Regions from separate parts of the Herbaspirillum sp. CAH-3 genome, predicted to be linked through region 2. Evidence: predicted binding sites of a transcription regulator. Region 2 holds the regulator's gene; each other region holds the start of a gene.

What was found. Region 2 encodes sigma-54, which starts transcription at its own class of promoters, with help from an activator protein. Its sites were predicted from a motif close to TGGCANGNAANCTGCTTT; they were not measured.
Region 1: a site for sigma-54 is predicted at 3,572-3,589, ahead of FYB76_RS17325 (nitrate regulatory protein). Genes of this name have one in related genera too.
Region 3: a site for sigma-54 is predicted at 5,817-5,834, ahead of prpB (methylisocitrate lyase). Genes of this name have one in related genera too.
Region 4: a site for sigma-54 is predicted at 2,518-2,535, ahead of atzF (allophanate hydrolase). Genes of this name have one in related genera too.

What each region holds. Positions count from the first base shown of each region.
Region 1 covers NZ_VSWE01000013.1:45,086-52,574, forward strand. Annotated here, with positions in the region: gene uca (urea carboxylase) at 1-847, shown strand, start outside; gene atzF (allophanate hydrolase) at 844-2,259, shown strand; gene FYB76_RS17325 (nitrate regulatory protein) at 2,284-3,531, opposite strand; gene FYB76_RS17330 (YitT family protein) at 3,641-4,312, opposite strand; gene FYB76_RS17335 (response regulator transcription factor) at 4,677-5,297, shown strand; gene FYB76_RS17340 (ATP-binding sensor histidine kinase) at 5,424-7,489, shown strand, end outside.
Region 2 covers NZ_VSWE01000010.1:165,943-173,431, forward strand. Annotated here, with positions in the region: gene FYB76_RS14660 (UbiX family flavin prenyltransferase) at 1-133, opposite strand, end outside; gene grxD (Grx4 family monothiol glutaredoxin) at 156-467, opposite strand; gene hpf (ribosome hibernation-promoting factor, HPF/YfiA family) at 841-1,203, opposite strand; gene FYB76_RS14675 (RNA polymerase factor sigma-54) at 1,356-2,846, opposite strand; gene lptB (LPS export ABC transporter ATP-binding protein) at 2,915-3,664, opposite strand; gene lptA (lipopolysaccharide transport periplasmic protein LptA) at 3,661-4,299, opposite strand; gene lptC (LPS export ABC transporter periplasmic protein LptC) at 4,351-4,959, opposite strand; gene FYB76_RS14695 (HAD family hydrolase) at 4,956-5,510, opposite strand; gene FYB76_RS14700 (SIS domain-containing protein) at 5,510-6,538, opposite strand; gene FYB76_RS14705 (cation:proton antiporter) at 6,900-7,489, shown strand, end outside.
Region 3 covers NZ_VSWE01000017.1:69,158-76,646, reverse strand. Annotated here, with positions in the region: gene FYB76_RS21250 (hypothetical protein) at 1-68, opposite strand, end outside; gene FYB76_RS21245 (arsinothricin resistance N-acetyltransferase ArsN1 family B) at 68-571, opposite strand; gene FYB76_RS21240 (propionate--CoA ligase) at 684-2,570, opposite strand; gene FYB76_RS21235 (hypothetical protein) at 2,892-3,329, opposite strand; gene prpC (2-methylcitrate synthase) at 3,592-4,746, opposite strand; gene prpB (methylisocitrate lyase) at 4,823-5,713, opposite strand; gene prpR (propionate catabolism operon regulatory protein PrpR) at 6,033-7,489, shown strand, end outside.
Region 4 covers NZ_VSWE01000037.1:2,423-9,911, reverse strand. Annotated here, with positions in the region: gene FYB76_RS26365 (NCS2 family permease) at 1-600, opposite strand, end outside; gene atzF (allophanate hydrolase) at 750-2,444, opposite strand; gene FYB76_RS26355 (HAD-IC family P-type ATPase) at 2,971-3,444, shown strand; gene FYB76_RS26350 (hypothetical protein) at 3,634-3,873, shown strand; partial or broken gene FYB76_RS26345 (Tn3-like element IS1071 family transposase) at 3,990-5,384, opposite strand; gene FYB76_RS26340 (amidohydrolase family protein) at 5,375-6,595, opposite strand; gene FYB76_RS26335 (nucleoside deaminase) at 6,777-7,226, opposite strand; gene FYB76_RS26330 (amidohydrolase) at 7,410-7,489, opposite strand, start outside.

The sequences.
Region 1 (7,489 bases), on a different contig from region 2:
CATCCGCCGCATCAACGATCTCAAGGATATCGGCGCGGTGCGCGAGACGGTCTTCGATGCCAGCTACCTGGTCATGGGACTGGGTGACGTCTATCTGGGCGCACCGGTGGCCACACCGCTGGATCCGCGTCACCGCCTCGTTACCACCAAGTACAACCCGGCACGTACCTGGACTGCAGAGAATTCGGTGGGCATCGGCGGCGCCTACCTGTGCATCTACGGTATGGAAGGGCCGGGCGGCTACCAGTTCGTGGGCCGCACGCTGCAGATGTGGAACCGCTATCGCGAGGTGGCGGCCTTCCGGGGCAAGCCGTGGCTGCTGCGCTTCTTCGACCAGATTCGTTTCTATCCGGTCACGGCCGAGGAATTGCAGACCATCCGCCGCGACTTTCCGCTGGGGCGCTTCGAGGTCGGCATCGAGGAGACACAGCTGAACCTGGCGGACTACCAGGATTTCCTGCAGCGCGAAGCCGAGGGCATTGCCGCCTTCCGCCAGCACCAGCAGGCGGCCTTCGATGCCGAACGCCAGCGCTGGATCGCCAGCGGCCAGGCCAATTACGAGAGCGAGGAGAGCAGCGCCATCGTGCAGGAGCACCAGCCGCTGCAGGCGGGCCAGCTGGCGGTGGATGCACCGATTGCCGGCAACCTGTGGCAGGTCAAGGTCAGCCCCGGCCAGCGTGTGGCGCAGGGAGAGCTGCTGATGATCCTGGAGTCGATGAAGATGGAAATCAACATTACCGCGCCTGAGGCGGGCATCGTCGCCGAAGTGCGGGTGCAGCCGGGCAGTCCGGTACGCGCAGGACAATGCGTGCTGGTCATGGAAAACACGGAAGAGGAGGCCGCATGATCCATTCCTTCGACCTGCGTATCGATGCCCTCACCACGGCCTATCGCGATGGCCGCCTGTCGCCGCGTACCGTGATCGGCCGCCTGCGTGAGAGTGCCATGGCGCTCAATCCGCAATACCGGCTCTACATCCACCTCTTGAGTGAGGAGGAGATCGAGCCCTACCTGCAGGCATTGGAAGGGCAATCCCCGCACAGCCTGCCGTTGTACGGGGTGCCGTTCTCGATCAAGGACAACATCGACCTGGCCGGCATCCCGACCACGGCCGCCTGTCCGGCCTTCAGCTATGTGCCGCGCGAGAGCGCCACGCTGGTGGCGCAGCTGATCACACTGGGTGCGATCCCCATGGGCAAATGCAATCTGGACCAGTTCGCCACCGGCCTCAACGGTACGCGATCGCCCTATGGCGCTTGCCGCAACAGCGTGCATCCGGATTATCCTTCGGGCGGTTCGTCGTCGGGCTCGTCGCTGGCGGTGGCACTGGGTTTGAGCAGTTTTGCACTGGGGACCGATACCGCCGGCAGTGGCCGTGTTCCAGCCGCCCTGAACAACCTGGTCGGCTTGAAGGCAAGCAAGGGATTGCTCTCTACCGCTGGCGTGGTGCCGGCCTGCCGCACGCTGGATTGCGTGACTTTCTTCACTGCCACGGCGGCCGAGGCCAGCCACCTGCTGGCCCTGTGCACGCAGGCCATGCAGCCCGATGAACGCGATGAATACAGCCGTGCCAACCTGCCACACAACGATGCTGCGGCCTTCCAGCCACCGCGCAAAGGCTTGCGCGTAGGGGTGCCGCGCCAGCTGGAATTCCTCGGCTGCAGCGAGAGCCCGGCTTTGTTCGTGGAAGCGCTGGGACAGATGGAAGCCATCGGCGGCGTGCCGGTCTCCATCGATTTCGGCCCCTTCCTCGAGGCAGCGCGCCTGCTGTATGAAGGTCCGTGGGTGGCCGAGCGCTACAGCACCATCGAGGCGCTGCTGCAGGAACGGCCTGAGGAGATCCTGCCGGTGATTCGTGACGTATTGCGCAAGGCACCCCAGTTCAGCGCCGTCGACACCTTCCGCGCGCAGTATCGCCTGCAGCAGTTGAAGGCCGAATGCGACCGCATCCTGGCCACGGTCGATTGCGTGGTGACGCCCGCCTTCCCGCGTCCGGTGACGCTGGAGGAACTGCGCGAGCAGCCGGTGCAACGCAATTCGGACCTGGGCTGGTACACCAACTTCATGAACATGCTGGATTACGCCGCCGTGGCCACGCCCATGAATTTCATGAAGAACGGCCTGCCCTGGGGCATCACGGTATTCGGTCCGGCCTTCAGCGACCAGATGCTGCTGGGCGTAGCCGATGCCTTGCAGCGCGCGCACGGGCGGCCGCTGGCCGGGCAGCGTCACATCGAAAGCCGCCTGCTGGCTGCTTGAGCCAGCAGGGGAGGGGGCGCCGGCTCAGGTGTCCGGGAGGATTTCGGTCAACGACAGGATCGCCTGCGCCACTTCGGCGATGCGCCGGTTCTGGTTCATCGCATGCTTGCGCAGCAGGCGATAGGCGGCCTCTTCGTTGAGGCCCTGCTTCATCATCAGCACGCCCTTGGCGCGTTCGATGAGCTTGCGTTCTTCCAGGCTCTCGCGCACGGTGGCCAGTTCCTGGGTCAGGTTCTGCAGGCGCTCGGACTGGCTGCGCAAAATATCGACGATGGAGTGCGTCAGGTGCGGCCCGACGCCCGCGCGCAAGGAGTCCTCCGGCAGCGGCTCGCCATCCAGGCTGGAGAAGGCCGCCAGCGGGTCGCGCGCCTCCTCCTGGCTGAACAGCTGGGCCTGGTCGTCCAGGGCCTTCTGCAATTCGACGATCTTGTCCTGGCACTGCGACTGCACGTATTGCGCCAGGTGGATCTCCACCTGGTGCAGGCCATCCATGCGGGTCGAGCAGCACTGGTACCAGATATCGGCCAGCTCGGGATCCAGCGGCCGCCCGTGGGCGGTCAGCAGCTTGCGGCGCAGCCTTTCCAGGTCGGCCAGGGGCAGGGTGGCCTGCATGGCCGTCCATTCGTTGCGGAAACCTTCAGCGAAGGATTCGAAACGGCGCAAGGCCTGTTCCTGCATCTCGATCTGGGTTTCGATGGTCTGTTCCTGCTCGCGCGTGATCTTGCCCGTGACAAACGCGGCGGCGCCGGCGGCCCGTTCGCGGCCGGCAAATTCCTTGCCTTGCATCAGGTTGAACAACGCCACCAGCAGCCGCGAAATCTGCGGATCCACCGCCACGTCGGCGGCTTCGAACACCAGTGCCAGCAGGGCGCCCACGACCGTCTTGAAACGCTCGTAGCTCGCCGCCGGCGTGCAGGCCAGTGCGGCTACATCGGCACGCAGCTTGGGCAGTCCGTCCAGCGCGTGCAGGGCGAAGGCGATGCGGGTATAGAGACGGGCGCCGTTGGAGAGGGCGTTGTCGTGTTCGACCGATTCCAGCCAGGTCTCGCATTCGCCTTGTGCGGCCTGGCTGGCCGCCACGCGCTCCTGCCACACCTGGGCATCGCGCTCACCGTGCGAGCCGAGGTAGATGTTGGAGATGCCGCGTTCCTGCTGCAGGCAATGGATCAGCTTGCCGACGGTCAGCACCAGCTGGCAGGTGCGCGCCAGGCGTTGCAGTTCCTCCACTTCGCAGCGGCGGGCGGTGATCAGGTAGTTCAGGACTTGGCTCATGGCGGGCAGGGCAGAGAATCACGGGGGACTGGCCGCATCGCGAGCAAGATTCGTGCGATGCATGGACGCCCCGGATTGTAATGGAATCGCCCTGTCCGGCGCGTTTTCCCTAGCGCGCGATATACCACTCATAGCGGTGATTCCACGCCACGAACAGGTTCATGGTGATGGCACCGACCAGCGAATAGAACACGCGATCCATCGGCAGGAACAGCGCCGCCGTGGCAAACAGCGCCAGGTCGAAACCCATGAGCAGCCAGCCGGCCTTGAAGCCGGTGCGTTCCTGCACGTAGGTGGCCAGGATGCTCATGCCGCCGCAGCTGGCCTGGTGGCGGAACAGGCCGATCAGGCCGATGCCCACGCACAGCCCGGCCAGTACGGCGCCGACGGCGGGATCGAGGTGGCTGTAGCTGATGTAGTTGCCGGCCACGTTGGTCAGTACCGATACCGCCGTGACGGCTGCCAGCGTGCGCCAGGTGAAGGCGGCACCCATGCGCAGGGCGGCCAGCAGGTAGAAGGGCAGGTTGATGATCGTGAAGGCCATGCCGAAGCTGATCCCGGTGGCATAGGTCACCAGGAAGGCCACGCCGGCGATCTGGCCGATGATCAGGCCCAGGCTATGCAGCATGGACATGCCGAAGGCGATCATCACCACCCCGAAGAGCTGGCCCTGGAGATTGTCGATCCAGCTGTGGCGCACCGCTGGCACGGCCGGGGCACGCGCGGCCGGGGTGGACGCAATGGGGGTGGAAGGCGAGGAATCCGCAGTGGAAGTCGTCATGGCAATACCAATCATCAATCGTGGATAACGAACGCGTCACGTCAATGGCCAGGCCGGCGGGTAAGCCGGATCGGCCATCGGTGTGCGGCTGACTTGTGTCGTCGGCAGCCGCCGCAGGGGCGCATGGTAAAGGATTTGTTGCAGTGCGGCGATAGCCGGATGAAGCGGCGCGGCGTTGCTGCAACACTTCTCGGCAAGCAGGAAATGTGCCAGAGCCTTGGGCGGCAGGGGGCTGGTCCGTCAAGGTGGCGCGGGATCAGCGCGAGACCTGCGGGCCGCCTATTATCCTTAGAGATAACAGCCGCCCGAGACGCTTGTTGGTACTGTGTGCCATCATTCGGCTCATTCCAGAAACAATACAAAGATGCCCACCCCCATGATCCACGTCGTGGACGACGATGAAGGTCTGCGTGCGTCCCTCGTGTCCCTGCTTGAATCCTACGATTGGACCGTAGCGGCTTACGCCAGCGCCGATGAGTTCCTGCGCGCACGGCGGCCCGAAGGCCCCTGCTGCCTGATCCTCGACATCCAGATGCCCGGTGCCGACGGGCTGGATCTGCAGGCGGAGCTCAAACGCCTGGGCCAGGAGCACTCCATCATTTTCCTCACCGGCCACGGCACCATCCCGCTGACCGTCAAGGCCATGCGCGAAGGCGCGGTGGAATTCCTGACCAAGCCCTTTACCGAAGAACAGCTCATGCGCGCCGTCGAGATGGCCATGCACCGCGAGACGGCACGCATGAGCGAGCTGCAGGACAGCGCTGCGCTGCAGGCCCTCTACGACAAATTGACCCCGCGCGAAAAGGAAGTGTTCGCCCATGTCGCCACCGGTCGCATGAACAAGGTCATTGCGGGTGTGCTCAATGTCAGCGAGGTCACCATCAAGGTGCATCGCCGGCGCGTGATGGACAAATTCGGCATCCGCACCCTGGCCGACCTGGTGCGCATTGCCTCCCAGCTGGGCATCGAGTTGCCGCAGCGCTAGCGACCTTCTGCGAGATAAACATCGGCCGCGTGTGCCGGAACCGGTGCGGCTTGCTTAGAATGTCGGGGCAAGTCATTGCCGCCGTTACCTCTGCTTCGCTACCCGATTTCCGACCCGATCACGCCGATGCCCGATGCCGCCCGCAGCGCCCCTTTCGTCACCTCTCCGGAAACCTGCCGGATCTCATCCTGCGCAGCGCAACTGCTGGACAGCGATGAAGGCATCGACACACTATGGCTGAAGGACCCCGTCGGGGGTGATTCCTGGATCGCCCGTCGCGCTGCGCTGTCGCATGTCCAGGCGCACGCACGGCTGCAACGCGAGATGCGGTTCGGACGCAGGATCGCATCGGCCTGCCCGGACCAGGCCCCGCGAGCGGTGTGGGAGGGCGATGCGCTGATTCTGCTGTTTCCGGCCTCGGAGACGAATCCCTGTCTGCAAGCCGGACTTGCCCCCCTGCCGCTGGCGGACTTCCTGGTCATTGCCATTGCCTGTGCCCGCAAGCTGGGGCAATGGCATGCGGCCGGATTGCTCCATGGGGACCTGCGCACGGAACACATCTATCATGCGGCGGCAGGCGAGATGCTATTGGTCGGCGCCAGCGCGGGCGGTGAAGACGGATCGCTCATCGCGTCTTCCCGTGCCCTGCCTTATCAGCCCGCACAGCAGGGCCAGGCCGGTGTCTATCACGACCTGTACGCCCTGGGTCAGGTGTTTTTCCGCCTGCTGGCCGCTGCCGCGCCGTGGCCGGAGGAGCAGGTCAGCGACTGGCAGTACGTTCACAGCGCCATCGAGCCGCGCCCGCTGTCATCGCTGCGCAGCGATGTTCCGGCACCGCTGGAGCAACTGGTCGCACGTTTGCTGGCCAAGACGGCTGCTGCCTGCTATTCCTCCGCGACGGCCCTGCTGACGGATTTGCTGCGTTGCCAGCGCGAATACCTGGGCAGCGGCTTCATCACCCCCTTCGAGCTCGACGCCGCCGCTACCTTGGCCGCGCACCTCCGGTCAGAGCGCCTGCATGGCCGCGAACCGGAGCTGGACAAGTTGCAGCAGGCACTGGACCGGGTATGCGAGACGGGGGGCACGGAAGTTGTGATGATCGGCGGGCGCGGCGGCATCGGCAAATCGGCGCTGGCCCGCTGGCTGCTCAAGCGCGCGCACGAGTGCGGCGCCGCCGTCGGTGCCGGAAAATGCGATCAGCTCGGCAGCGCCATTCCCTATGCGGTGATCGCGCAGGCCGTGCACATGCTGGTGGTCGACGCACTTGGCCAGCAGCAGTCCGCAGTGGACGACCTGGCGGCGCGCTGGCAGGGCCTGGTCAGCGGCAATGCCGGCCTGGTCACCGGGCTGGTGCCGCAGGCGCGCCACCTGCTGGGTTCGTCTGCTCCGGCCTTGAGCATCCTCACCCCACAGGGCCGGATCCGTACCGAGCGCGCCCTGGTACGCAGCGTCGAGGCCTTCGCCCGAAGCGGCCAGCCCGTGGTGGTGTTGCTGGATGATCTGCATTGGGCCGATGAGGCCACGCTGTCCTTCCTCGATGAGTTCTTCGCCGATCCGCCTGCCAACGTCTTGCTGGTCGGCGCCTACCGCGATCATGAAGGAAGTTTCTCGCAGCGCTGCCAGCAGGCCCTGCATGCCCGGCGCCATAGCCGCTTGCGCCTGCTCGAACTGACGGTGGAACCGTTGTCGTCCAGCGCCTTCGGCGATATTGTCAACGACGCCCTGACGCAGTCCGGTGAGCAACTGGGCAGCCTGGTACAGGTGCTGCATGAAAAATCGGGCGGCAATCCTTATTTCGCCCGCCAGTTGCTCCAAAGCTGGATCGACGATGGCGCGCTGGAGCTGGTCGGTGGCGGCGAAGGCTGGCGATGGTTGGAAGAGAAGGGCCTGCTGGCGGGCCATGCCGAGCATGTGGTGGACCTGATGATCCAGCGCATCAGCCGCCTGCCCGGTCCTGCGCGCCTGGTACTTCAGCAATTCGGCTGCATCGGTATCCGCAGCGAGATGGTCTTGCTGGAACGCGCCTGCGGCCTGGAGGCTGCCGTATTCCTGGCAGCCATCGACCAGCTTTGCAGCAGCGGCATGATCGCACGCCACGGTGCGGCCTGCGTATTCCAGCATGACCGTGTGCTGGAGGCAGCTTATGCGCTGACCCCGCCCGAGGAAAAATCCGCAGCGCATGCGCGCGTGGC
Region 2 (7,489 bases):
ACACCATCAGGTGCGTTTCCACCTGGCCGTGCTTGCGCAGATGCTCCAGCAGCCGCACGCCATAGATGGCCCCGGTGGCGCCGGTGATGGCCACGATCAGGCGCTGGCGTGGCTGGTTGGGAGAACTGGTCATGCGTCAGCGAGGCAAGTAAAACTCAGCCCTTGATCAGGGTCTGCAGTTCGCCCGACTCGAACATCTCGGTCATGATGTCGGAGCCGCCGACGAATTCACCCTTCACGTACAGCTGGGGAATGGTCGGCCAGTTCGAGTATTCCTTGATGCCCTGGCGCACGTCCGGGCTTTCCAGCACGTTGACGGTGACGATGTTCTCGGCGCCGCTGGCCTTGAGCAACTGGATGGCCTTGCCGGAAAAGCCGCATTGCGGGAACTGTGCAGTGCCCTTCATGAACAGCACCACGGGGTTTTGGGTCACGGTTTCTTTGATCCAGGATTGGACGTCGCTCATGGCTATGCCTTTAAAAATGGGATTGCCGACATTATAGGGAAAAGCCGGCCGGCGCGTTGAAAACGGGTAAGGTCCGCCCGGCCGTCTGACCGGGCAGGAAATTGCATCACGGAAATGATTTATATCGTATGCAAGTTCTCGTATCGAAGATGAGGGTGACGTGAACACATTCAAGCAGCAGGCTCCTGCATCATGTTCAGCGACGGCTGTGGAAAAGTTGCCTTGCGCAATGATTTATATTTTTTCCACAGGCTTGCGCCAGTTCGGCGGCCATCAATGAAAAAGGGCGCTTGCGCGCCCCTTCCTCATGAAATTCGGCTGGCTTTCTCAGCAGCGTTGCGGCTGCGAGGCGGCTTGCCGAGGGTGTCCTGGCTTATGCCGCTCCGGCCACCGCATCCTCCGGCGTTTCGTCCGGCAGGCGCTTGGCCATGGAGTGATGTTCCTGCAACTTGTCCTTGTGCTTGATGACCTGGCGATCGAGCTTGTCGATCAGCGTGTCAATGGCAGCGTAGAGGTCGTGTGCGATGCTTTCCGCATGTAGATCCTTCCCCTTGATGTGGACGTTGATTTCCGCTTTTTGGCGCTTTTCCTTTTCTGTGAGTTTATCTACGCTCAGGATCACGCTGACGTCGATCACGTTGTCGAAATGGCGCTTGATACGCGAGAGCTTGCTTTGCACGTATTCCCGGATGGCGGGGGTCAGTTCGAGGTGGTGTCCACTGATGGTCAGATTCATACAAGACTCCTATCGTGAAGTCACTGGAGGTTCGTGCAATCGATCCTGCTGCAGCTGTACCACGGGCACGGTCTTCGTGTCGGATGGCGCGGGCATCAGTCGGATGCTTGCCTGAACACAGCAACGGTACTGCAGAAAAACTGAGGAAAAACTCAGAGGGACTTGCGGAGATTGACCGGCGGAATCTTCAACACTTCGCGGTATTTGGCGACTGTGCGTCGCGCGACCACCATGCCTTGTTCTGCCAGCATATCCGCAATCTTGCTATCGGATAATGGGGTCTGCGGGTTCTCGGCTCCTATCAACTGTTTGATCAGCGCCCGTATCGCGGTGGAGGAAGCTTCGCCTCCGGTTTCAGTCGCGACGTGGCTACCGAAGAAGTATTTCAACTCAAACATTCCATGCGGAGTGAGCATGTATTTCTGAGTCGTCACGCGAGAGATGGTGCTCTCGTGTAGACCCAGTGTATCAGCAATTTCACGCAGCACAAGGGGGCGCATGGCGACTGCCCCATGTGAAAAGAAGTTTCTTTGACGTTCCACAATAGCCTGCGCGACGCGCAAAATTGTATCGAAACGTTGCCGCATGTTCTTGATGAGCCACTTGGCTTCCTGCAACTGCGACGACAGCGAACCTTCGCCCTTGGCTTGCTTCAATGCACTGGCATACATCGCATTGACGCGCAGCTTGGGCATGACCTCATGGTTGAGCATGACCTGCCAGCCGGTCTTTGTCTGCTTGACAATCACATCCGGCACCACATAGTCCGAGGCATCGCGCGCGAATTCGGCACCCGGGTGCGGACGGCATTGGCGGATCACGGCCTGGGCTTCACGCAGGTCTTCGTCATCGCAATCCAGGGCCTTCTTGATCTTGTTGAAATCGCGCTGGGCAAACAGCGGCAGGTAATCCTCAACGATCCTCAGCGCCAGCTTGCGGGTGACAAAGGGGATCTTGGGCAGGCGGCGGATTTGCAGCGCCAGGCATTCACCGGCACTGCGTGCACCCACCCCCGCGGGATCCAGGCTCTGCAGGAGCTTGAGCGAAATGGACAGCTCTTCCATGTCGATGCCCAACTCTTCAGGCAGGCGCGCGTGGATGTCTTCCAGCGGTTCTTCGAGATAGCCGCTTTCGTCGAGCGCATCGGTGAGCAGCTCCAGCAGCGCCCGATCGCGCAGGGTGCGCGCGGTCACGCGGATCTGTTCCAGCAGGTGTTCGCGCAGGGTCAGTTCGTGGGCTTCGAGTTGCGGACGGGCATCGTCGTCGTCCGGCGACTTGCCGCTGCGTGCGACATCGTCAAAGCTCCAGTCAGCATCGCCGGTGACACCGTTGTCGGGATTGTTGTCCTGGTACTCGAAACTGGAATCGCCATCTGCCGCCGCCGGTGCGGCCTCGCCGCTGCCTTCCCCGGGCGCCTCGGCCACACCGCTGGAGGGCGAACTGGAGACGGCGCCATCGGCCAGCAGGCGCACCGAATTGTCGAGCGCATCGTCCAGGCGTTCCAGCAGGGGATTGTCGGAGAGGATCTGTTCCAGTTCCTGGTGCAGTTCCAGCGTCGACAGTTGCAGCAGCCTGATCGACTGCTGCAGTTGCGGCGTCAAGGCGAGGTGCTGCGAGGTACGTAACTGGAGCGACTGTTTCATCTGTCTTTCTGGAAGCGGCGTGGCCCGCTGGTTGCACTGCCTGTCGTTGCGTAAAGTAAGTTGCCTGCTTACATGCGGAAGTGTTCGCCCAGGTACACGCGGCGCACCGATTCGTTGGCGATGATCTCTTCCGGATTGCCGCTGGCCAGCACCGTGCCCTGGTTGATGATGTAGGCGCGGTCGCAGATGCCCAGCGTCTCGCGCACATTGTGGTCGGTGATGAGCACGCCGATGCCGCGTTCCTTCAGGAAGCGCACGATGCGCTGGATCTCGATCACGGCAATCGGGTCGATACCGGCAAAGGGTTCATCGAGCAGCACGAAGCGCGGATCGGTGGCCAGTGCGCGGGCGATTTCGACACGGCGACGCTCGCCGCCCGAGAGCGACAGCGCCTGGCTATCGCGCAGCTTTTCGATCTGCAGTTCGTGCAGCAGGTTGTTGAGGCGGCCTTCGATTTCATCGCGCGAGAGCGGCTTGCCGTCTTCCTGGCGCAGCTCGAGCACGGCACGGATATTGTCTTCCACCGTCAGCTTGCGGAACACTGAGGCTTCCTGCGGCAGGTAAGACAAGCCCATGGTGGCGCGCTTGTGGATGGGCATGCGCGAAATGGATGCGCCATCCAGGTCGATCTCGCCGCCATCGGAGGGCACCAGGCCCACGATCATGTAGAACGAGGTGGTCTTGCCGGCACCATTGGGGCCAAGCAGGCCGACCACTTCGCCGCTGCGCACTTCCATCGAGACATCGCGCACCACCTGGCGCGCGCCATAACTTTTCTTCAGGCCGCGAACGACCAGCGAGCTGGCTGCCATCGTCATTGGCCCTTTCCGTTGTCGCGACGCGGGGCAGGCTGCGCGGCGTTGTTCTTGCCGGACGGCTGGGCCGCCGGGGTGGCCGGTGCGGTGCTGCCAGCCGGCGGCGGATTCTTGGGCTGGATCACGGCGGTGATGCGGCCCGCGCCGGGCTTGCTCTCGCCGCTGGCGGTATTGTTCACGGAGTAGAACTCCGCACGGCTGTCGTAGGAGATGAATTCACCGTTGACTTCATCGGTGATGCGATCACCATCCATGCGCTGGATGTGCGCGCGCTGGAACAGTTTGGAGACTTCGGTCTGTTCCGAATATTCGATCCGCTCGGCCTGGCCTTCGATCCACAGGTTGGGACCGCCGTCGCGCTTCTGGCGGAAGTTGGCCAGCGACCCGGGAGCCGCGTACAGCACGGCGTTTTCATAACCGTACTGGTCGGTCGTCAATACCACCCGGCCGGCCTTGATGATGAGCGTACCGCGCGTCATGACCACGTTGCCGGTGAAGGTCTTCACCTGGCGCACATCGTCATACACCATCTGGTCTGCCTCGATGTTGGTGGGCTTGGTGGAGTCCGCCTTCTCGGCGTTGGCCACGCCGCACACGGCAGCCAGCATCAGCATGGGCAGAAAGAGTGAGCGTTTCATTGGTTTCCTGTCTGGTCGGTTCTTGGCGTTCTTGTCCCGGTCGCTACCGGGTTATCGTTTCTTCGGGGTCGGCTCGTAATAGCCGCGTACATTGCCGAACAGCTGCACCACCTGGGTGGCGTTGTTGGCCACCATGCCCACGCCGTTCAGGCGCGTGGTGCCCATGGTCATGGCCACCGGCTTGTCGGTCTTGACGATTTCATCGTCGGGCAACAGCAGCAGGTATTCCGATACCAGGTGCATCTGCTCGCGCCCCTTGTAGGGCGCGCGTATCGCGTTGGCGTTGCCGTACATGTGGATCTGGGTCTGGTCGTCCGTCACGCGTGCGGTATCGGAGTAGAGCTCCATGGGCGCCTGGGCCTGGTCCAGGTTGTGCACGACCGGCTTGGTGATCTCGAAGGAATCATCCGTGGGGAAGTGCACCATCTTCCTGCCCGAGACGTCATAGCGCGGCAGGCCGGTGGGGCCCATCCTCACGTAGCTGAAGTTTTCCAGGTAGTAGTCGGGCTTGCCGCGCGGACGCTGCACCGGCTGCTTGTCGCCCGCTGCGCGCATGGCCTGCATCACCCAGAAACTGCCCAGCGCTGCGCCGATCAGGATCGCCAGGATCACCGCCACGCGGATGCGCTCGGCCTTGCGTGCCCCGCTGTGCCCGCTCATGCCAGGTACGGCGCCAGCGCCGCCTCGTAGTTGCCTTGCGCGGCCAGGACCAGGTCGCAGATTTCTCGCACGGCGCCATTGCCGCCGGTGGCCTGGGTGACGTAGTCGCTGCGCGACTTCACTTCACGATGGCCGTTGGCCACGCAGGCCTTGAAGGCCACGCGGGTCAGGACCGGCAGGTCGATGATGTCATCCCCCAGGTAGCCGCAATCCTGCGGACCCAGCTGCACCTGCTGCAGCAATTGCTCGAAAGCCTGGCGCTTGTCGTGGATGCCCTGGAAGACATGGGCGATGCCCAGGTCGCGCGCCCGGCGCAGTACGAAGGGCGACTGGCGCGCAGTGATGATGGCGGCGGCCGTACCGTACTGCTGCATCATCTTGATGCCGTGGCCATCGAGGGCGTTGAAGCGCTTGAAGGCTTCACCCTCATCACCATAGAACAGGCCGCCATCGGTGAGCACGCCGTCCACATCGAAGATCATCAGGCGCACCTGCGCCGCCTTGGCGAGCGCGGCGGCGGGCAGGGTGCTGGCGAAGGCTGGCGCATTCATCAGATCACCTTGGCACGCGTGAGATCGTGGATGTGCAGCGCGCCCGTGAGCACGCCGGCCGCATCGGTGACCAGCAACTGGTTGATGCGGAATTGTTCCATCAATTGCACCGCATCCACTGCCAGCTGGTCCTGGTTGACGGTCTGCGGATTGGCATGCATCACGTCTGCAATGCAGAACTTGGCGAAGTCCTGGCCACGCTCCAGCAGGCGGCGCAGGTCGCCATCGGTAAAGACGCCGACCGGGCGGAATTGCTCATCCACCACGGCGGTCATGGCCATGCCCTTGCGGGTGATCTCCATGAGCGCGGCCGACAGGGACACATCCGGACGCACGGCAGGAATGGCCTCGCCACTGCGCATGACATCGCGTACGTGGGTCAGCAGGCGGCGGCCCAGGGCGCCCCCGGGATGCGAGCGGGCAAAATCTTCCTCGACGAATCCGCGTGCGTCCAGCAGCGACACCGCCAGCGCATCGCCCATGGCCAGCGCGGCCGTGGTGCTGGCGGTAGGCGCCAGGTTGAGGGTACAGGCTTCCTGGGCCACGCCCACGTTGAGGTGCACGGCCGCAAGCTGCGCCAGGCTGGACTGGTCATTGCCGGTCATGGCAATGATCACTGCGCCCATGCGCTTGATGATGGGGACGATGGCCAGCAGCTCGGCCGTTTCGCCGGAATTGGAAATGGCGATGAAGACATCGCGCGCGGTCACCATGCCCAGGTCGCCATGGGCGGCTTCAGCCGGATGCATGAACAGCGACGGGGTGCCGGTAGAGGCCAGGGTTGCAGCCATCTTGCGGCCGATGTGGCCGGATTTGCCGATCCCGGAAACCACCGCTCGCCCCTCGCACTGCAGCAAGACCTCTACGGCCTGGGCCAGGGGTTCGGCGCTGTCGTCGCGCAGGCGGTTTTTCAGGGCCAGGATGGCATCAGCTTCGATCTGCAGGGTCTGGCGTGCCAGTTCGATGGCACGGCGGGCAGCCCCGGCCGAAAAAGATGCAGGCGTGGTTTTGTCATCGGTTACACTCATAACCGAAGTATAAACGAATTAGCAAAGCAAAAAACTTGCCAGATGTAAGGGAATGCTGCCGGATTTGATGTGAAGTGCAGCTTTGCGTCGCGCCGCAGCGCCGCAGCCACGGGGGATTCCGGCCTGCACCAAGGTCGGGCGCGGCATCGCAACAGACGGGGAAAGCCCACGATCGTAGTGAATAACTCTGCTGTTGTTGCGCCACAGGTATGAATTCTACGGCGATCAAGCCCGCCGCTGCCCGAGGTTTTCCTTCACGTTCAATGCTGGCTGCATGAACTGCCTCTTGCTGGTGCGTTGCCAATTCATTCACATCGAACCCCGCCGAGCCCGGCGGCTTTTGACAAGAAACTCGACAGCAATGTTTTCCGGACTGGAACTGACCCTTTTCCTTCTGGCCGCCGCAGTGCTCGGCGTGGTCGCCTTCCGCATGATGCAGTTGCCGCCCATGCTGGGCTACCTGGTGGTGGGCATCATCATCGGCCCGCACGGCCTGGCCTTCGCCGAAGACAACGAAACCACCCATGCGCTGGCCGAATTCGGCGTGGTCTTCCTGATGTTCTCCATCGGGCTGGAGTTTTCGCTCTCCAAGCTCTCGGCCATGCGCCACATCGTCTTCGGCCTGGGCGTGGCGCAAGTGGCCGCCACCATTGCCACGACCATGGTGGTGGCCTGGGGCGCGGCCATGGTGCTGCCGCAGTTCGTCAACGTGACCTGGCAGGCCGCCTTCGCGCTGGGCGGGGCGCTCACCATGTCGTCCACGGCCATCGTCTCCAAGCTGCTCACCGAACGGCTGGAGCTGGAGACCGAACACGGCCGCCGCATTCTCGGCGTGCTGCTGTTCCAGGATCTGGCGCTGGTGCCGCTGCTGATCGTGGTGCCGGCGCTGGCCAACCCGTCGGGCAACATCATGGTCACGCTGGGCTGGGCGGTGGGCAAGGCGCTGGTGGT
Region 3 (7,489 bases), on a different contig from region 2:
GAATATTCGCGCGATTCGGTGCGTTCGTTCAGGCGCTCGATGGCGCTGGCGGCTCGGGTCGATCTCATCATTGGGCCTCTTGCAGTTTGAGTTGCCAGTATCCCACGTCGATCCAGCGCCCCATCTTGTAACCCACTTCCGTAAACACGCCACAGTGCACGAAGCCCACGCTCTCGTGCAGCGCCACGCTGGCCGGATTGGGCTGGGCAATGCCGCCGATGACCAGGTGCACACCCAGGGGCTTCAACTGCGCAATCAATTCACGATAGAGCTGTTTGCCGATGCCGCGTCCACCGGCATCGTGGCGCAGGTAGACCGAGCTTTCCACCGAGTGCCGGTAAGCCGCGCGCGGCTTCCACTTGCTGGCATAGGCATAGCCCAGCACCTCGCCCTGCTCTTCAAAGACCAGCCAGGGGAAATCGGCCTGCACGTCGGCGATGCGTGCGGCCATGGTCTCGGCACTGACCGCTTCGGTCTCGAAGCTGATGGCGGTGGTCTGCACGTAGTGGTTGTAGATGCCGCAGAGGGCGGGAGCATCGGCAGCGGTGGCCGGGCGGATGGAGGGCGACATGGGCAGGACGGAGTCGAGGAAAATCAGAAGCCCTCAGTGTAACCAAATTACGACGGGTACGGCGCCCCTGCTCCGCTGCAGGGGCGCCGTACCTCGGCGAGAGCAGCGCGAGTCAGCCCTTGATGACCGCGCGCACCTGCTCCAGCGCCGCCGGATCCTCGATGGTGGGCAGGTCGCCCGGATCGCGTCCTTCACAGATGGACTGGATGGCACGGCGCAAGAGCTTGCCCGAGCGCGTCTTGGGCAAGCCGCTGACGAAGAACACCCGCGCCGGCCGGCCCACTGCACCGATCTGCTTGTCCACCACGCCCATGATTTCGGCTTCCAGCGCGCGCCGACCCTCAGGCGTGGCAATCGCATCAGCCTGCTTGGCAATGGCGAAGGCAATCGCGACTTGTCCCTTGAGCTTGTCTTCCACACCGACCACGGCCACCTCGGAGACGTTGGGATGGCTGGAGATGCTCTCCTCGATTTCGCGCGTGCCCAGGCGGTGGCCCGCTACGTTGATGACGTCGTCGGTGCGGCCCAGGATGAAGTAGTAACCATCCTGGTCCTTGATGCCCCAGTCGAAGGTCGAGTACACCTCGCGCGGCAGGCTGCGCCAGTAGGTGTTGACGAAGCGCTCATCGTCGCCATAGACGGTCTGCATGCAGCCCGGCGGCAGTGGCCCTTCGATGGCAACCACACCCTTCTCGCCCGCCGCGCAAGGCGCGCCGGTGGCCTCATCGAGAATGGCCAGGCGGTAGCCCGGCATCGGCACGCCAGGGCTGCCCAGGCGCGTGGGCTTGTCGCTGATGCCCTTGGCGATCGAGATGATGGGCCAGCCCGATTCGGTCTGCCAGTAGTTGTCGATGACCGGCACCTTCAGCGCACCCGAGATCCAGCTCGACGTGGTTTCATCGAGCGGCTCGCCGGCCAGATACAGGGCCTTGAGCGAGGACGTGTCGTAGCGCTCCATGCATTCGGCCGGCTGCTTCTTGAGCACGCGGATGGCCGTGGGCGCGGAAAACATGCGCGTCACCTTGTATTTCTCGACGATGCTCCACCAGATGCCCGCATCGGGCCGGATCGGCAGCCCCTCATAGAGCACCGTCGCCATGCCCGCAATGAGCGGGCCATAGACGATATAGGAGTGGCCCACCACCCAGCCGATGTCGGAGGTGCAGAAGTAGGTCTCACCCGGCTTGCCGCAAAAGATGTGCTGCATCGATGAGGCCAGCGCCACTGCATAGCCGCCCACGTCGCGCTGCACGCCCTTGGGCTTGCCGGTGGTGCCGGAGGTATAGAGCACGTAGCTGGCCTCATTCGACTCCAGCCAGGCAACCGGCACCGGCTGGTCCAGGTGCTGCTCACGCAAGGGCGCGTAGTCGACGTCGCGTTGTGCCGTGCGCGCCATCTCCGCCAGGCCACGATCGACCAGCAAGACCTTCTGCGGCTTGTGCTGCGCCAGGTTGATGGCTTCGTCCAGCAAGCCCTTGTAGGGAATCACCTTGCCGCCACGCGAACCGGCATCGGCCGAGACGATCAGGGTGGGCTGTGCATCATCGATGCGCGAGGCCAGGCTGTTGGAAGCAAAGCCGCCGAACACCACCGAATGCACCGCGCCGATGCGGGCGCAGGCCAGCATGGCGAAGACCGCTTCGGCGATCATCGGCATGTAGATCAGCACGCGGTCGCCGCGCCGCACGCCCAGGGACAGCATGCTGGCCGCCATGGCCTGCACTTCGCGATGCAGCTCGGCAAAGTCGTAGACGCGTTCGCTGTTGGTCTCGGTGGAGATGGCAATGAGTGCCGCCTGTTTGCCGCGTTCGCCCAAGTGGCGATCCACAGCATTGAAGCAGAGATTGGTGGTGCCGCCGATGAACCAGCGTGCGAAGGGCGCGCGGGAATAATCGAGGGTGCGGGTGAAGGGCTTGTCCCAATGGATGCGCTGCGCTTCTTCTGCCCAATAGGCCTCAGGCTGCTCGATGGAACGGCGATGGAAATCCTCGTATTGCATGACGTCTCCTCATGTCTTTCGAATTGAAAACCGCTGTCGGCCTTGCACGGCGTGGCTTGCAGGCCGATGGTCGCGTGGCTCTGGAGCATGTGCAAAAAGCGTCTTTGCCATGCGTGGCCCTCATGCGACGATGAAACCAGTCTTGCACCTGAATCTTACGAGGGGCTGAATCCGTCGCTTGCGCAAGCGATCTTGGATGATTCAAATCAAGCGGGAGCGATGCCGGCAGCAAGACGCCATTGGCATGACAAGGGAGGAAGGAATGCGAGGTGGAAAGAACGCGCCGGCGTCAGGCCTGCACGACGGCGCGGCGCTGCAATGTCAGCGCGTGCGGCAGTCGTTGGCCAGCTGCTGCCCGACCTTGGAATTGAGCAGCATGGACTTCGACGGGATCTGGATCCACACCAGGCCTTCGCCCTTGTTCTCCAGACGCACTGCACCGGTCGAGGTGCTGACCGGATTCATCATGTAACTGCTGCCCTTCCACACCAGCGTGACGCCATCGGTCACGCGGCCATCCATGCGGATTTCGACCTTGTTGCCCATCTCGCAGCTGAAGGCACCGGTCTTGAGTTGCGTAGCCCAGCTCGGCTGTGTGGCCGCAGGCGATTGCAGCAGCTGCGGCAGCACCGGCTTGGTCTCGGTGACCGGTACGGGCGTGGATGAACAAGCGGACAGTGCAACGGTCAAGGCACCGGCCAGTGCGAAGGAAGTCAGGGGCAATGCGGAAAGACGGCGGGAAACGATGGCAGCAATCATCGGATGATCCATGGAGAGTCAGGGGTGGACGCGGGGGCGGAAAAGATCCGACCGCATCTTAGCAAGTTATTGCACCTGACTCGACCACATGTAACGCTTGTTACAAATCTGCCTGCGCACTGCCATTGTCCCCGGGGAATGGGGCGGCCGACACGCGCCAGCCGCCGCTTCCTTCTTCTTGCTGCGCCCTCTCCCTCTCTTGCCCCTCATGCCCGCGCCATCGCGCCATCGGCTCATGACGCAACTGCGCGGGCGCTTGCTCTTACTTGCGCTTGCCGATCGGCACGAACTTCAGGTCTTCCGGGCCCACGTAGTTGGCCGAGGGGCGGATGATCTTGTTGTCGATGCGCTGTTCGATGATGTGCGCAGCCCAGCCCGAGGTACGGGCGATGACGAACAGCGGCGTGAACATCGCCGTCGGCACGCCCATCATGTGGTAGGACACGGCCGAGAACCAGTCCAGGTTGGGGAACATCTTCTTGATGTCCCACATGACCGTTTCCAGGCGTTCGGCGATGTCGAACATCTTGGTGGAGCCGGCTTCCTTGGAGAGCTTGCGCGCCACTTCCTTGATGACCTTGTTGCGCGGGTCGGAGATGGTGTAGACCGGGTGGCCGAAACCGATCACCACTTCCTTGTTCTCGACGCGGCGGCGGATATCGGCTTCTGCTTCGTCGGGGTTGTCGTAGCGCTTCTGGATCTCGAAGGCCACTTCATTGGCACCGCCGTGCTTGGGGCCGCGCAGTGCGCCGATGGCGCCGGTGATGGCCGAATACATGTCCGATCCGGTACCGGCAATGACGCGGCCGGTGAAGGTGGAGGCGTTGAATTCGTGTTCCGCGTACAGGATCAGCGAGGTATGCATGGCCTTCTCCCAGGCCTCGGAAGGCTTCTCACCGTGCAGCAGGTGCAGGAAATGCGCGCCGATGGAATCATCATCGGTCTCGACCTCGATGCGGTTGCCGTTGTGGCTGTAGTGGTACCAGTACAGCAGCATGGAACCGAGCGACGCCATCAGGCGGTCGGCGATGTCACGCGCGCCGGGGGTGTTGTGGTCATCCTTCTCGGGCAAGACGCAACCCAGCGCGGAGACACCGGTGCGCATCACGTCCATCGGATGCGAGGCTGCAGGCAGCCATTCCAGCGCCGCCTTGACGTTGGCCGGCAGGCCGCGCAGGGCCTTGAGCTTGGCCTTGTAGGCGCGCAGTTCGGCGGCGGTGGGCAGCTTGCCATGCACCAGCAGGTGGGCGATTTCCTCGAACTCGCAGCTGTCGGCCACATCCAGGATGTCGTAGCCGCGATAGTGCAGGTCATTGCCGGTCTTGCCGACGGTACACAAGGCGGTGTTGCCGGCGGTGACGCCGGAGAGGGCAACGGATTTCTTGGGCTTGAAACCGGGGGTTTGCTGATCGCTCATCGTGTTCTCCTCGTAGTCTGTATTAGGTCAAAGCTAATTATCGGAAGCGGGTATTCAGTTTTGCGTTGATGTCGTCTTACTTGTTCTTCTGCTGTGCAAACAACGCATCCAGACGCTGCTCGTAGCTGTGGTAATCGATGCGGTCATAGAGTTCCATGCGGGTCTGCATGGTGTCGACCACGTTCTTCTGGGTGCCGTCACGGCGGATCGCCTGGTAGACGTTTTCGGCCGCCTTGTTCATGGCGCGGAAGGCCGAGAGCGGATAGAGCACCAGGCCCACATCGGCGCCCTTCAGTTCGTCCACAGTAAACAGCGGGGTCGAGCCGAATTCGGTAATGTTGGCCAGGATCGGCACCTTCACCGCATTGGCGAACTGCTTGTACATGGCCAGGTCGGTGATGGCTTCCGGGAAGATCATGTCGGCACCGGCCTCCACGCAGGCGACGGCGCGTTCGATGGCGGCGTCCAGTCCTTCGACGGCCAGCGCATCGGTGCGCGCCATGATCACGAAGTTCTCATCGGTGCGGGCATCGACGGCGGCCTTGATGCGGTCCACCATTTCCTGCTTGCTGACGATTTCCTTGTTGGGACGATGACCGCAGCGCTTGGCGCCGACCTGGTCTTCGATGTGCATGGCGGCCGCGCCGAACTTGATCATGGACTTGACCGTGCGCGCCACGTTGAAGGCCGAGGCACCGAAGCCGGTATCGACGTCCACCAGCAGCGGCAGGTCGCAGACGTCGGTGATGCGGCGCACGTCAGTGAGCACGTCATCCAGGTTGGAGATGCCCAGGTCGGGCAGGCCCAGCGAACCCGCGGCCACGCCGCCGCCGGACAGGTAGATCGCACGGAAGCCGGCCCGCTTGGCCAGCAGGGCGTGATTGGCGTTGATGGCGCCGATGACTTGCAAGGGGGATTCTTCCTGGACGGCCTGGCGGAACGCTGCGCCTGCGGAGTGGAGAGCCATGGTGGACACCTTCTCGATGAGGTTGAAATACTGGAAAGTCGGATGGTCTGGCTGCGGCCGGGCGGGGAAACACAGCACCCGCCCTGCGACACATGCGTTCATCATTGCAACGGCCGTGCCATCGCAGTGCAGCATTGCCTGGCGCAAGGCCTGAAGAAACCTTCATCTCGCATGGAACCGCCGTGGGACAAGGCTTGCAGGCTGCCCTTCCGATGCCCTTGACAGAGGTGCTGCACCTCCTCCCCCTTGATGTACCGCAACCGGAGGCGTTTCATCAGTGTTACATTAACGTTTCACTGAAACGCCGCAAACACCTGTCATGAAACGCCCTGCCCCCGCTGACCGCCTGGCCGACAAACCCGTGATCTGGACCGTGTCCGTGTCGCGGCTCTCGGAACTCTTCCGCGACATCACGCTGGAGTTCGACGGCGTGGCCGATATCGAGCCCATTCATCTCGGCTTCGACGAGGCCGTGCGCGCCATTCGCGAGCGCCTGGCCAGCGAGCGCTGCGATGTGGTGATCTCGGCCGGCTCCAACGGCGCTTACCTCAAGAGCCGCCTGCCGGTGCCGGTGGTGGTGGCGCGCGCCAGCGGCTTCGACGTGATGCAGGCGCTGGCCCGCGCCCGCCAGATCAGCGCGCGCATCGGGCTGGTCACCTACCAGGAGGCGATGCCGGCCCTGGCCGAGTTCCAGCAGATGTTCGGGCTGGACATTGCCCAGCGCACCTACGCCACCGAGGAAGATGCGCGTGCCGTGGTGCAGGAACTGAAAGCCGGCGGCGTGCAGGCGGTGGTCGGGGCGGGCCTCATCACCGACCTGGCCGAGGAAGCGGGAATGCAGGGCATCTTCCTCTACTCCTCGGCCACGGTGCGCCAGGCCTTTGAAGATGCGCTGGAACTGGCGCGCCTGACGCAGCTGGAAAGCACGCGCGGCCCCAGCCTGCCCGTGGCCGACAGCCTGCGCGCACGGCATCACCTGAAGGACTTGCGCGGCGATTCGGAAGTGATGGAAACGGTGCGCCAGTCCATCACCCTCTTTGCGCGCTCGCCGGCCAACGTGCTGATCCAGGGCGAGACCGGCACCGGCAAGGAACTGGCGGCGCAAGCCATCCATCGCGCCCATCCGCGCATGCAGGGCAAGACCCAGGCCGCCCACCCCTTCGTGGCCATCAATTGCGGCGCGCTGGCTGAATCGCTGCTCGAATCCGAACTGTTCGGTTATGAGGAAGGCGCATTCACCGGCTCACGCCGTGGCGGACGCGCCGGTGTCTTTGAAGCGGCGCATCGCGGCACGCTGCTGCTCGATGAAATCGGCGAGATGCCGCTGCCGCTGCAGACACGCCTGCTGCGCGTGCTGGAAGAGCGCGAGGTCGTGCGCGTGGGCGGCACGCGGCCCATTGCGGTCCAGGTGCGCATCATCAGCGCCACGCACTGCGACCTGGAAGCGCGGGTGCGTGATGGCCGTTTTCGCGCGGACCTGTATTACCGGCTCAGCGTACTGCGTTTGCAGTTGCCGCCCTTGCGGGCGCGCCGCGAGGATATTGCCGCGCTGGCCGAATGGCATCTCAAGCATGCGCTGGCCGCACTGGATGCACGTCCGCATGCCAACCTGGGCGCGGAGCTCCTGCGCTGCGCGCCGCTGCTGGGCGCCTATGACTGGCCGGGCAACGTGCGCGAGCTGCGCAACCTGATGGAGAGGCTGGCCCTGTTCCTGGCCGCAGAACCATTGCAGGCGCTCACCCCCGCGCTGATCCAGCGGGTGGCACCGGAGCTGGC
Region 4 (7,489 bases), on a different contig from region 2:
TTGGACAAAATGGAGCATCCACGCTAGGCCAGTGCCGGTCACCAGGATGATCAGGCCGGAAGGGATCCCACCCTTGATGCGAAGCCGTCCAAAATAGAACAGAAATGTGACACCGAGTGTGACGAGCCCGAGAAGCGGAGAGGCGTAGGCACGAAAGAAAAAGTCCATCGAAAGGAAACAGAGGCCAATGCCTCCAACGGGTGCGAGCAGCGCAGCCCGTGGCGTAAATCGACGGATACTCTCCGCCACGAAACTGCCGAAGAACTCGATGAGCCCCGAGACGAAACAAGCCAGTATACCGGCCCGCCAAGCAAAGATAGCGACATCATCCCCGGTCAATCCCTGTGCCTCGCCGATGAATTTCGCTGGGTAAAGTACGAGGAAAACAAAGGCGATTAAGGAGATGATGTTGATGCCGAACGGCAGTGCACAGACGTCGCTTCGCCCTTCCTGCTGCGCAAGCCTCCAAGCCTGTCTCGCATAATAGAGGTTGCCGATGACAAGACCCAACGCGGCTGCAGGTAAAATACGCTCAAAAAACAACTCCCGGGGCATATAGAGCGGGAAACCGAGGCAAAAGTTGCTCATCAATATCAGCATGAGCATATTATCCAGCCCAAGAGCAAAGAACCCGTCGAGATCCCCCCGATGAAAGAGGCGTAGTCCAGGAGGGACTGATAGTATATTATTTCGAGTCGTCATACGTAGAAGGGGGGGTGGTGAACGTGAGGGGAGACTTGCAGGGCAGCTCAGGCGTTGCTTCGTAGCGAAGCCAGATAGGCACGCCAGCCGCCGAGATGCGAGATGTCCTGCGCGCCCGCTGTGGCAAGGGCCTCGCAGACAAATCCTTGAACGGTGGTCCCATCGTCCAACGCCAGGGTTCCGATGCCCAGGGGCGCGGGCACCAGCGCCACGAACGAGCCGTAATGCTCGGCCGGCATCTCCCAGATTTCCAGTGCGATGCGTGCGCCCGCGCCCGGCTCCACTCGGAGCAGCCCGGGCTTGGGCGGCACGGTCCCGGGCAAGGCAAAGAAACGGTAGTCGGGCGCCGTTTCGGCAGGGCCCAGCAGGCGCGCGCCACGCTCTGTCAGCTGGCCATTGAGGGGCATGCCGGACAAATGCGCGCCCACCACGGCGACCCGTACCGTGGCCGGCGCGACCAAGCCGGGAATGGCGCCCGGTGCAGGCAGCGGCTGGGCGGTGGAACCTTGTGTCAGACCGGTGGCCTGGTGGTAGCGCTGGCCAAGTTCAGCCAGCCGCCAGTCGCTGCCGCACGGGCCGACGAGGGTGATTCCAAACGGCAGGCCATCGGGCCTCAGGCTGCTTGGCACCGAGATGGCGGCATAGTCCAGCAAATTGACAAAATTCGTGTACGCGCCCAGATTGCGGTTGAGTGCTACAGGGTCCGCGTCCATCGCTGCAATGGTGTAGTGTGTGGGGGCCGTAGGCAGCAGCATCACATCAACTGCGTCTGGGCCCTGCCACAGCGGTGCCACCTGCTGGGCCAGCGCCCGCAGGCGAGTCTGTGCATCGAACAGATCTGCCGCGCTGTAGCTGCGCCCGCTGGCCAGAATGCTTCGCACTGGTTCCACCACTTCGCTGGCGTTTTGATCAAAGAAGCAGCGCACCGCGGCGTAGCGCTCGGCAACGAGTGCACTTTCGTACAGCAGGGCCGCGGTCTTCGCCAGCGGCTCATAGGCGATGGGGACCGACGTACCGCCCAGCGAACGCAGCCGGTTCACCGCCTCGGCAAACGCCGCTTCGGCAGCGCCGTCGCCAAGGAAATCGAGCACATCCGGCACGCCAAAGCGAAAGCCTTCGGGCACGGGCTGACATGCCAATGCGAGTTGCCGGCTGTAGGGGTCCTGGGCGTCATACCCCTGCGCGACTTGCAGTACGGAGGCGGCCACATCCACCGTGCGCGCGAATATGGAAACGCAATCAACACTCTGTGCAGCCGGCACCACCCCGCGGGCGCTGATAAGGCCCTTGGTCGGCTTCAGGCCCACGATGTTGTTCAAGCCGGCAGGCACCCGGCCCGAGCCGGCCGTATCGGTGCCCAGCGCAAAGTCCACCTGGCCGGTTGCCACCACGTAAGCCGAGCCGGAGCTCGACCCGCCCGACACATACGCAGCGTTGAATGCATTGGGCACTGCACCGTGCGGTGTGCGCGTGCCATTGAGCCCGCAGGCGAACTGGTCCATGTTGGTCTTGCCGACCAGCGTTGCCCCGGCCTCCAGAAGGCGCTGCACGACCACCGCGTGGGCGGCTGCGCTGTACGCGAAAGCGGGGCAGGCGGCTGTAGTTGGCAGGCCCGCAACATCAATGTTGTCCTTGACAGCAAAACGAAGTCCGCTGAGCGGCCCCCCAGCAGTGCCCGCTAACGCTGGCTCGCAGCGTAGAAGCCAGGCCTCCTTAGCAAACTGAGACGCTATGCCCTCCATGGAAGAGGCGTTGTCTGAAGAACGGAGGTTGGAATGCACCATTTTGAAGAATTCAATCTTGGATACAAGAACGTAAGCAAGGACTGTGCCAAGGCAGTTGCACAGCCCGGGTGCCTGGTTGCGCCAGTTGATGAGCACCATTGATGCGCCGGGCATGAACCCTCAAGATGAAAGCGGGGAGCGCGATCCCGAGATGCATCAAGGCAAGACTGGAAACCAGTCCTTCGGTAGGATGGTCCACATTGGCGCGGATGTGGATTCACTCTTGGTGCACCGTCTTCGCGGGACCGGTGGCAATCTCAACGAAATATTCCAACGCAAGCAGCCGTGCTGCACGGTCAGGAGACAGAGATGCGGGCTCAGAGGAGTGGCTGGGACGCATACCACCTGCTCGTTTCGCCGCGGTGCACCGCCAGCGCGCTGGCGATGCAATCAGCCTGCCCAGTCCATCAACATCGCTGATGCAACGATGACGAATTCGTGCAGCGGCCAACGCCCTTCACAGTAGAGCCGTTCCCAATAGGTGATGATCACCTGCTCCTTCTTTCCCTCAGGTGAGTTGCCCAGCGGCCAGCACGACATCGAGTTCGTGGGACTGGTTGCGCTGAAGGATCCAGTGAGACCGGATGTGCCGGCTGCCATCACCGAGTGCCGATGTGCAGGTATCCGGGTCGTGATGATCACGGGTTACCATCCCCACACAGCCCTGGCCATCGCACGACAAGCAGGCTTGGTCGCCGACGGGCGATCAGTGATAGGCCCAGAGTTAAACCAACTGGATGACACAGCACTGGCAGCGCGCCTAGCTGACACTCACGTGCTTTGTCGGGTGCAGCCCGAACAGGAAATTCGGCTGTTGCAGGGTTTTCGCAAACAAGGCGATGTGGTCGCGATGACTGGGGACGGCGTCAACGACGTACCCGCCCTCAAGGCTGCTCAAATCGGCGTCGCGATGAGTGCTTGCAGGACTGACGTGGTCCGCACGCCGCTGCACTGCTAATTCCCCTCGTATGCGCGACCCTTCTTTTCTCGCGCCCTCTAGTTCGACAGCGCGGCGCGGCTGAACCGGCAGTCCATCTGCATTGACGTACCCCAGTTCTTCGCCAATGGGTGTTTCTCTACACTCAGGTCTTTGACAAAACTTGCATCGCGCAGTGCCGAGGGCGAAGATGCAACCTTGGGAGTCTCTATGTCTATTTCAGCGAACACTTTGCGTTCTTTGCAGCTGGCGGGCGAAAGCCTTCATGCAGCCCGGCAAGCCTTTGCCCAGGAAGTACAACAAAACGCTAGCCATGTCGTCGGTATCGTCGCCAATGAACCGTTCAGCAGTGATGCGGACCGGGCCTACGCGCGACTGCGCGTTATTGCGCGGATGGCACACGAGCTGCAAACGATGGAAGAGGGGGTCTCCTCGTTTTCAGTGCAATAAGTGACGGTACGAAAAGCTAGCACTGGCGCGGAGGTGGTGTTGGTAGATCGTTGATTTCATTGACTTTCCTGTTCACTTTCAAATCTGCGATTCGTGGCGTCAAACCGTGGTCGGTTTCATCCATTGGTGCCAGTTATCGATGCATTTGGCCGCGAAGGCAGGATTTGGTCAGCATAGCGGTCAACCGGGAAGCGAAACACACCCCGCAAGTTGATGCTCTCCAGCCTGGTGGGCGCAATCTTCCCGATCAGTTCCGGTGGAATGACCTGGCGGCGGTTCGACCAGCGATCCAGGACCGCCTGCATCTGTGAGGTATTCCACGCCATCACGATGTTGGCCATCAGGCTCAACGCATCGGCCACAGCCTGCATTTCATCGACACGTTTGGCCTGCGCCGGGCTGATCCGGCCGGTATAAATGGCGCGCTTGAGGGCGTTAACAGCCTCGCCCCGATTGAGCACCCGGCGCAACTCGTTCCTGAAAGCGTCCTTGACAAAGTAGTCAGCCAAAAACGCCGTACGCAGCAACCGCCCCAATTGCACGCCAGCCTCATAGATTGGATCGCCCTGGGCGGCAGAACCGAACCGCGCAAGAGCTGCCACCGCACTGGCATGTCCGCTCATGACCGAGGCTGCCAGGTGCACCAGACTATCCCAATGCTTTTCGATCAAAGCGACGTCGACATTGGCTTCGCACACCGCAGCGATTTCTGCGGGCACTTTGGTGCCGCGTGGCACAAAGAGGTGGCGCTGTTTGAGTTCCTTCAACCGCGGGCAAAGATCAAAACCAAGCAAACGGGCATGTGACATGGCAAAGTCGGTGTAGCCATGGGTATCCACAGCAAGCTGGCTGGTCTCCAGCTTTTCTTGGCGGATGACACCTTCAATGGCCACGCCCGCCTGGCGCTCATTGAGCACAAAGGGCTGCGCATGGAAGATGCCCCACCGGTCTTTTACATGGGAGTAGATTCCAATGGAAGGTGTGTTGCGCCGAGGATCAAGCCGGGCTTGCCACACCCGTTTGGTGGTCTCCATGGTCATCATGTCAGAAGATGCCAAATCGGACCGCCCCCAGGTGGCGGCAATCGGGTGTCGCTGCATGAATTCCAGCACAGCCTGGCAGGCCTGGCTCAGACGCCGTTCGTCCCGCGCCCAGCGCATGGCCTGGCGAATGCTGGTGGCAGACAATTGCGGAATCATGCGCGCGCATTCGACCGCAGTCAGACTGGTGCCGTGGGCCATGATGCCGGCATAGACCATCAGCAGCTCGTCGGTAGAGCGCGGCTCACGTCCGAGCATGATCCAGCTAAAGCGCACCTGGGCGTCAACGGCCAGAATCACTTCCGGCAATTGAACCTCACCGATGCGGTGATCCAAAGCCGCGCGCAGCTTGGTCACTTCTGGGTCTTCGTCCTCTGCGGGCAATGGCGACAAATGGAGTTCATCATCCACGCGCAGTACGCCACTGCGGGCTGCAGCGGCCACCGCATCGACACCGGCAGTTACTCTGGCCTTGATCCAGCGGCCAATCGCATGGCAACGACACGTCCGCCCTTGAGTACGAAGAGCGGAGACTGTTGATCCAGAACAACCTCCTCGGGCGTCGCCGATGGGAATACTGCGAGATCCGCGACTGCCCCTTCCACGACGCCTAAAAGTGAGGGGAATCCCAGCATGCGGGCAGCGTTGATGGTGACCGCATCGAATACCCGTCTGAGATCTTGCGGTGTTCCCAGCGCGGCAATTTGACAGGCAAAAATGGCTGATCCAAGGGGATTCGCCGCTCCGAGCGGATAGAACGGATCCCGCAGGTTGTCCGAGCCAAACATTACGGAGACTCCGGCATCGAGTAATTCACTCAGCCGCGTAATTTTGACAATGATCGGATTAACCACGACATTAACATCGGCGTCCGCAAGGGCGGCAATGGTCGACCGTGCTACGTCATCCGTCTGTACGGACAGCGAGCTGATGTGCGCGACGGTCACATTGGGCACACGCCGTTCACGGGCAGCTTCAATCACAAAGGGAAGCGTAAAGTCTTCCCGCCGGTCGGACTCATCGACGTGCATGTCTACGGGCAGGCCGAACTCAGCAGCAAGGTCAAAAACGGCTCGGACATGGTCCTGCGGGCGATCATCCAGCGCGGGTGCGCCGCCGACGGCATCCGCGCCCAGTTTGATCGCCTCCCGCATGAGGTCCACGGCCCCCGCAGAGCAGAAGAGTCCCTCCTGAGGGAAGGCGACGATCTGGATATCGATCAATCCCGCGCAGACTTCACGCGCCTCAAGGACACCACGGATACCTGCGAGGCCGACAATCGGGTCGACATCGACGTGTGTCCGCAATGCGGTGGTTCCCGCACGGGATGCCATCAGGGCCGCACGTATGGCCCGTTCTCGAACATCTTCAACCGTGAACGTACGCTTGATATCACGGGTGGCCCGAATTGCCATCTCAAGGCCTCGTCGCGTTCCAAGGTCGCCAATGCTTCCTGCGGGAACCCGATCTGCCGTCAGGGCCTTATCGAGATGGGTGTGAGGCTCTACCAGGCCGGAAGTGACCAGACCCTCATGAGCATCGATCTCCACCGATCCTTTTGTTTTTGTCGACTTCACGATGGACGCAATGCGCCCATCGTGAATAAGAATATCGACAATTCCCTCCGTATCGGCAAGACGCGCGTTACGAATTACGACGTCTACATAACTATGGGTTTCCATTGACATCTCTCACAAGCTAAATGGACGTTGTCATTTTGGCTAGCTGACGGGCCATGTCCAGCGCGTTCTCTATTTGCTCCGCAATAGTGCCCTTTTGGCCCTCAATGAGAAGCGCATTTCCACCGATTGCAACGACGGTGGACCGCTTCACTACCGAGTTTGGCCGCATTGTACATGGCGGTCACACCCCTGCTTGCGCAAAAAAATTGCCACCATCTTCCCGGATCAGCTCACGCTGCTGCGTGATCATACGGGAGAGCAGTTCCGCGCAGGCCTCACTGCGGGTGTGCACGACCTCGACTCCTAGCTCCCGCAGACGATCTTCACCCCACTCGCGAACGGTTGGGGTGCCGATCACGACCTTGGGAATACCATATAGGATCATCGCTCCTGTGCACATTGGACAGGGCGAAAGCGTCGTGTAGAGCACAGTTTCTCGATAAAATTCCGGCGGTTGCCGACCGGCGTTGGCGAGCGCAGTCATTTCTGCGTGATGGAGAGTGCTGCCGGTCTGCGCCCGGAGATTGCGTCCGCGTGAGACCAGCTTGCCGCGGTGGACGAGTACCGATCCGATGGGAAGGCCTCCCTCTAGGAAACTTGCTTCCGCCTCCTCGATTGCGATCTGCAGCATGCTTGATTCAAATTTCGTGTGTTCCATAGGTTATTTTTAGATTACCACACGAGCGAAGGACGGAAGTGCCGCATTCATGGCAATTCTGTATCCATCAAGGTCATGTCCGCCCCCCAATCCGAGCCGCGCCAAGATGGCAGCGATTTCCTCAAGGGGCGGCGGATGCAGCAACGGCGTCATTTCCTAGAGGCTGCGCCAAGCTGGGTTAGCCACCATGTTCGCCCGCTGCAAAATAGCTGTGGCGCGGCTCTGCGCTTCCTCAA